Regions from separate parts of the Burkholderia sp. YHN3-13 genome, predicted to be linked through region 1. Evidence: riboswitches for the same ligand, from Rfam matches in the RefSeq annotation. Region 1 holds a riboswitch; each other region holds the start of a gene.
The links. A riboswitch is a leader RNA that binds a small molecule or an ion and turns the genes downstream of it on or off. The one in region 1 is predicted to bind cobalamin.
Positions count from the first base shown of each region.

Region 2: it holds a riboswitch for cobalamin, as region 1 does, so the genes downstream of both, AC0KUR_RS30930 (FecCD family ABC transporter permease) here and cobG (precorrin-3B synthase) in region 1, are expected to answer to the same signal.
Region 3: it holds a riboswitch for cobalamin, as region 1 does, so the genes downstream of both, AC0KUR_RS08245 (CbtB domain-containing protein) here and cobG (precorrin-3B synthase) in region 1, are expected to answer to the same signal.

Region 1 covers NZ_JBVVNQ010000008.1:52,309-54,563, reverse strand. Annotated here, with positions in the region: gene cobG (precorrin-3B synthase) at 1-1,254, opposite strand, end outside; cobalamin riboswitch at 1,362-1,552, opposite strand; gene cbiE (precorrin-6y C5,15-methyltransferase (decarboxylating) subunit CbiE) at 1,875-2,255, shown strand, end outside.
Region 2 covers NZ_JBVVNQ010000019.1:83,668-85,922, reverse strand. Annotated here, with positions in the region: gene AC0KUR_RS30935 (ATPase) at 1-291, opposite strand, end outside; cobalamin riboswitch at 446-697, shown strand; gene AC0KUR_RS30930 (FecCD family ABC transporter permease) at 857-1,855, shown strand; gene AC0KUR_RS30925 (ABC transporter ATP-binding protein) at 1,852-2,255, shown strand, end outside.
Region 3 covers NZ_JBVVNQ010000002.1:763,013-765,267, forward strand. Annotated here, with positions in the region: gene AC0KUR_RS08235 (LysR family transcriptional regulator) at 1-111, shown strand, start outside; gene AC0KUR_RS08240 (CbtA family protein) at 134-874, opposite strand; gene AC0KUR_RS08245 (CbtB domain-containing protein) at 888-1,097, opposite strand; cobalamin riboswitch at 1,131-1,269, opposite strand; gene AC0KUR_RS08250 (histidine phosphatase family protein) at 1,320-1,937, shown strand; gene AC0KUR_RS08255 (inorganic phosphate transporter) at 2,078-2,255, shown strand, end outside.

The DNA of each region.
Region 1 (2,255 bases):
CCGGTAAAGGTCGTAGTGCGCGGGCGCCACCGCGACGAGCGTGTGCGCCGCGGGATGCGGCAGCGCGCAGTGGCGCTCGCAGCCGGTCAGGTGCACGTCGACCGGATGGCCGATGCGCGCGGCGAGGGCGAGCGCGTCGTGTTTCGTGTCGGCCCGCGCTTTCGCGCAGCCCGTGCTGCCGGTGCAGGCGACGAGGGTCGCCAGCGGGTCGGACGATGCGCAGACGAGGCCGAGCGACGCCAGTGCCGCCAACGTGGCCGGGGCGCGTTCGTTCGGCACGCCGTGGAGAAACACGCCTTGCCACGGCGTCATCGACAACGTGCCGTCGCCGTCGGCTTCGGCCAGCGCGGCGAGCCGTTCCAGTTGTGTCGCGTCGAGCCGCCCGAGCACGCATTGCGCGCCGACGCTGCAGCATGCCGCATCGCGCGACGCGCGCATGCCGAAACGCAGCGCCGGGTCGGTGCGCGTGCGCCGCCAGCCGGCGAGCGCGGGATCGGCCGTGAGCGGGAAGGGCAGGTAGTGCTGCGCGCGTGCGAGCAACGCGCATTCGCCGGCGGTCGCGAGCACGGCGCGCATCCGCGTGACGTCGGCCGGCGCGAGATCGAGGAACGCGAGCAGCAGTGCGCGAACCAGTGCGACGGCCTGATCGGGCGACACGTCGACCGATGCGGGCCGGTCGTCCCGCGCGGCCGGCGGGCAGCCGGCCAGCCCGGCCGCGACGCGTACCGCGCCGTCCGCGCGGCGCCAGGCGGCCAGCCAGATGTCGTGCGGGTGATCGAGCGCCGCAACCGCTTCGCCGCCGTCGAGCTGGATCGAGAATTTCGGCGACAGCTCGCCGCGGCGCGGCTCGCCGGCCAGCATGTCGAGCAGCGGCATCGCGAGCGCGCGGCTGTCGACGAGCGCGGCGGGATCGTGCCCGGCGAGCGGGCTGAGCAGGAGGTTGCGGACGTCGTCGCTCGCGGCGAGCGCGGCCGTCTCGTCGACCGCGCCTGCGGCTGCGTCGACGCGCGGGCCGAGCCCCGCCTCGAGCAATGCGCGCGTCAGCGCATCGGCGGCGCTGTCGCGAATGCCGCGCAGCTGGAGATTCGCGCGATTGGTCGCGTCGATCGCGCCGGAGCCGTACGCGCGGGCGGCGGCGGCAATCGCACGCGCCTGGCGCGCATCGAGCCGGCCGCCCGGCAGCTTGACCCGGCACAGCCCGCCATCGGCGGCCGCGACCACGCGCACGAGCCCCGGGCAGGCCGACGGGCGCACGACGGGCGACGCAGGAATCGAATCGGGGGCGGAACTCAACGGGATACCGGGACAGTGTCGCGCCGCGGCCAACGCATCGGTACACCCCGCCCGACGCCGACTGGCACGCACGCACTTTCTGGCCGGCAGGTCTCCTGGCTGACAGGTCGGCGCCGGCTCCCGGCCTTCCCGGTGAAACCAGTGGCATGAGGGGGAGATCGGCTCGCTGTCTACAGTTGCGGGGGCAGCCACAGCGGCGCGCGGCGCGCCCTGTGTTCCCTCTTCGGCCCCGAAGGGCACCGGCGAACGAACGGCCGTAGGATACCCGATTTCGGCACCGGCCCGACATCGGCCATGTGCGTCGCAACCGTGTCGCAGCATGGCTGCGACGACCTGCGCGCGGCAGCGCGGATGGTACGATTGGCGGCTCGGCACTGGATCGGCGACACGCCGGTGTCCGCGACGATGAAACTGGGCGGGGCCAGCTGTTCGCCATGCGGATCGCGCGGGCCTGGCCGACACCGCTGGCGCGTCCCGCGCCGGGCAGTCGGCGCCGACGGCAATCGCCGGATCGACGCGCGGCGGCGCAACGGCCGCGCATCGCAACACACTGGATGAAATCGAACGATGGGGAAGGGTGCATGACGGCGTGGCTGACGGTAGTGGGCATCGGCGACGACGGTTACGCGGGGCTCGGGCGCAATGCGCGACGCGCGCTGCTCGGCGCGACGCGCGTGGTCGGCGCGAAGCGGCATCTCGACATGCTGCCCGCGCGGTTGCCGGCCGCGCGCGAAGCGTGGCCGTCGCCGTTCGATCTCGCGGGCGTGCTCGCGCGGCGCGGCTCGCCCGTCTGCGTGCTCGCGAGCGGTGACCCGATGCTGTTCGGCGTCGGCGCGACGCTCGCGCGCCAGCTTTCTCCCGACGAATGGCGCGTGCTGCCCGCGCCGTCGTCGCTGTCCCTCGCGGCCGCACGCCTCGGCTGGGCGCTGCAGGACGTCGGCGCGGTGTCGCTCGTCGGCCGT
Region 2 (2,255 bases), on a different contig from region 1:
CAGGTCGAGCTGGTTGTCGGCTTGCTCCGCGCTTTTCGAGCGCGGCAGCTTTTCGAGAATCGCGTTCAGTTTCACCTGGGCGTCGTCGATCTTTGCCGACAGCGTGTCGCGCTCGGCCGCGAGCGCATTGCGTTCGTCGCGCAGTGCCGCGAGTTCCGCGCGGACCGTGTCCGCTTCCGCGCGCAATTGCGCGACCTGCTCCTCGAGCGCGAGCCGTTCCGCGTGATAGCGCTTGTTCAGCGAAATCAGACGGCCAATATTTTGAGATAAGGTTTCGAGTTCGTTGAGCATTTGCTGCGTCCTCTAAAGACCCAGCATTTTAGCGCGGAATAACGCGCAATCCGACATCTGTAACGTTTCCAGTCGTAACACCCCGGCTTCTTGCCGCGAATCGGTGCTTCCCGTGCGTGTCCGGATGCTTCCTTGACGCTCGCGCGACCGGCTCCTAAACTGGCGCCGCCTCGGTGCTCGCGCGTGGCACGCGCGGTTAAACGGGAAGCAGGGCGTGCGCTCCGGGAGCGTGCCAACCTGCGCTGCCCCCGCAACGGTAAGCGGCCGCGTCCGTCGACGCAGGCCGGCTCGGGCGCGTTTTGCGTGCAGGTGTCGCACGCGGGCGCGGGCCACTGCGCGTGAAACGCGCGGGAAGGCGAGCCGGACCGCCGCCAGCCCGGATACCGGCCGAGACGGGAAGCCCGCACGGGTTTCATGACGCGCGGCCTGCGGGGAGGCGGGGCGCGCAACGCTTCACGGAATGTTCTTCGATGCTGACCCCAATCGTCCGCGCGGCGTCCCCGTCACGTCCGGCCGGCCACCTCGAGCGGATGCGCCGCGCATCATGCGCGCGGCCGTGCACGGCATGAGCGCCGCGCGCGCCGCCGCGATCTGGGCCGCGCTGGCCGCCGTGGTCGCGCTGCTGTTCGTCGCGTCGCTGTCGATCGGCAGCGTGCCGATGTCGCCGTGGCAGGCGCTCGCGTCGTTCGTCCCGCATGGCGGCGACGCGCTGTTCGCCGAGATCGTCCGCACGCTGCGTCTGCCGCGCGCGCTCGCCGGCTTCGCGTGCGGCGCGCTGCTCGCGCTGGCCGGCGCGCTGTTACAGGTGTTGCTGCGCAACCCGCTTGCGGAACCGTACGTGCTCGGCGTGTCCGGCGGCGCGGCCGGCTTCGCGCTCGTCGCGATGATTGCCGGCGGCGCATGGTGGCTCGTCGACGCGTCGGCATTCGCCGGTTCGCTCGTCTCGGTCGCGCTCGTGCTCGGTCTCGCGCGCCGCGCGTTGTGGCGCGGCGATTCGCGCGACGCGTCGCCGCGCCTGCTGCTCACCGGCGTCGTGATCGCGGCCGGGTGGGGCGCGCTCGTCACGCTGTTGCTGTCGCTCGCTCCCGATGCGCGGCTGCGCGGCATCATCTTCTGGCTCACGGGCGACCTGAACGGCGTGACGGCGCCCTGGTTCGCATGGGGGGCGCTGTTGCTGGCCGCATGCGTCGCGCTGCCGGCCGCGCCGCAACTGAACGTGCTGCTGCGCGGCGACGCGACCGCGCAGGCGCTCGGCGTGCCCGTCGCGCGCCTGCGCGTGCGGATCTATCTCGTCGCGTCGCTGGCGGCCGCGGCCGCGGTGACGACGGCCGGCACGATCGGCTTCGTCGGCCTCGTCGTGCCGCATGCGCTGCGGCTCGCGTTCGGCAACGACCAGCGGATGCTGCTGCCGGCCGCGATGCTCGCGGGCGGCGGCGGCGTGATGGCGGCCGACCTGCTCGCGCGCACCGCGATCGCGCCCGCGCAGTTGCCGGTCGGCGTGATGACCGCGTTGATCGGCGTGCCGGTGTTCCTGTGGATGTTGTTGAGGAGGCCGATGCGATGACGGATGCCGCACTGCACGCGGGCGGCGGCGAGCTGCGCTGCATGGCCGTCGACCTGACGCTGAAGGCCGGCGCGCGCACGTTGCTCGACGGGTTCACGCAGGCGTTTCGGCCCGGCGAGATCTGGTGCGTCGCGGGGCCGAACGGCGCCGGCAAGACGACGCTGCTCGCGACGCTCGCGGGGTTGCAGCCGCCGGCCGGCGGACAGGTCGAGATCGACGGCCGGCCGCTGGTCGCGTGGCCGCCCGGGCCCCTCGCGCAGCGTCGCGCGCTGATGCCGCAGCAGCTGCACGACGCGTTCAGCGCGACGGTGCTCGACACGGTGCTGCTTCACCGCTATCCGTATCTCGGCGGCTGGGGCTGGGAGCGCGACGGCGATCGCGCGGCCGCGTACGACGCACT
Region 3 (2,255 bases), on a different contig from region 1:
AAGCAGATCTTCCTCGGCATCCGCGAGGCGGATGCATCGATCGACTATCTGGCCGCGTTCGTCGCGCTGGCGCGCGAATCGACGTGGAGCGCGCCGCGCATGCTGCGCTAGGCGCGCTCGTCCGGCATGCGCGTCAGGTGGCGCGCATCGCGATGCGTTCGCTGCGTTCGACCCAGGCGCCGAACAGCAGGCCGATCGTCGTCCACATGATCGCCTGCATCCCGAGCGCGGCGACGCGGAACTTCCACAGCAAGGCAGCCGGGAATGCGGCCGGTACCTCGTCGAACGACGGCAACCCCAGCTGCACGGCCGCGATGATCGCGACGAACACGAGGCCCGCGACGATTGACGCGTTCCATTGACCGAGCTTCGCCAGCAGGTGGCGGCGCACGCCGACCGAGAACACCATCGTCGCGATCGAGATCGCGATCATCAGGAAGAACAGGCCCGTGCGCTGGCCGATCGTATCGGGGTCGCCGACCGCCGGCGGATTGGCCGGGTACTTGATGTTCGGCACGATCACGAGGGCGATGAACGCCCCCAGCGCGAGCCACGCGGCGAGTTGCCGTGCCGGCAGGCGGCCGCCGCGCCCGTACGCATAGGCAAAGACCAGCGAGAACAGTCCGCCGAAAGCCGCGCCATAGGTCACGACGCCCGTCAGCAGGCCGAGGCCGGCCTGGGTGTGGCGGCTGACCAGTTCGACCTCGTGATCGTGATCGTGCCCGGGCTCGTCGCCCTTGGCGGCATCGAGTTTTTCTTCAAGGGAGATCGCCCGATCGACTTGCGGTTCGCCGACGATTTTCGCGAAACCGAACGTGATGAGGCCCGCGGCGATGCCTGCGAGCATCCCGCGCATGAGCAGCTTTCCGACCATCGTGTGCTCCGCGTCAGTGGCAGGGAAAGCCGAGCAGATGGCGGCCGTCGTGGACGAACTCGTGGACATACATGCCCGGCACGAGCGACGTCGCGCCTTGTTCCGCGCCGACGAAATACAGGGCGAGCAACAGGATCAGGCCGACGAATACGGCCCAGGGCAACAGTTCACGGACGGGGATGGGGGCCGGCACGACCGCCGGCTTCAGCACTGCTTCGCTCATGGATGCACCTCAGGGGAATCGCGCCCCGACAAATGATGGATGGGTACGAAGGCAGGTCTGGCTTCCGGGATCGTCGATTCTCCGGTTACAGTGGCGCGACCGCGCCGGAATTGCACCGGCTTCCGCGTTTCGTATCGGGCGAATTGTACGCGCGAACGGGCGCGTATTGAAGTGATCGCGCGGTGACAATCACGTCCCGTTCCGGATCATCCGACCATCGACATGACCCTGCATGCCTCGCTGCGCCTGATCGCACACGCATCGACCCGGGCGATGCGCACCGGCACGTTCCCCGACGACGATCCGCTCGACGCGCGCGGGCTCGCCGAAGCTGCCGCGTGGCGCGGCCGGTGGTCACGCGCCGGCGGATCGCTCGTCGTGCTGTGCAGCCCTGCATGCTGTGCGCGGCAGACCGCCCATGCGCTCGGGCTGCGCGCCGACGTCGACGACGCGCTGCGCGACATCGACTACGGCAACTGGCGCGGCAAGCGCCTGAGCGACCTCGCACGCGATCTGCCGGGCGAACTTGCCGCGTGGATCGGCGATCCGTCCGCCTCGCCGCACGGCGGCGAATCGTTCGCAGCCGCCGCGCATCGGGTCGGCACATGGTTGAACGCGCTGCCGCCCGGTCGCGACGTGATCGCGATCACGCACGCGCCGCTCGTCCGCGCGGCCCTCGCGCATGTGCTGCGGATGGATCCGGCGGCGGCCGTGCGTCTCGACATCGCGCCGCTGTCATGCACGACGTTCGCCGCTTCGCCGGACGGCTGGTCATGGGTCGCGCCGGATGACGACCGACGCGATGCCGGTGCGTCAACCACCGTTGCGCCCACTATGTGAGCGATCAGGGCGATGCAGCGCCGAGCATTCGGCCAATCAGCTTACATCCCGTAAGACACGCCGTTCGTGGTCCCGACTGTCATCAAACTGACTGCTGGTCACCGCTAGGATCGGACGCGGTTCCCTCACGAGATGCCGTCATGAATCAACCTGCTTCGTCCGCCCCGAACAACGCCGGCTCCATCGAACGTACCAGGCAGATCGGCTATGCCGTGTTCCTGCTGGTGCTCGTGCTCGGCGCCCTCTATATCGGCACGCACCTGTTCGACGATCTGTCGCCGGTCCGCGAAGGCTCGCTGTTTCCGTACCTGTTGCTCG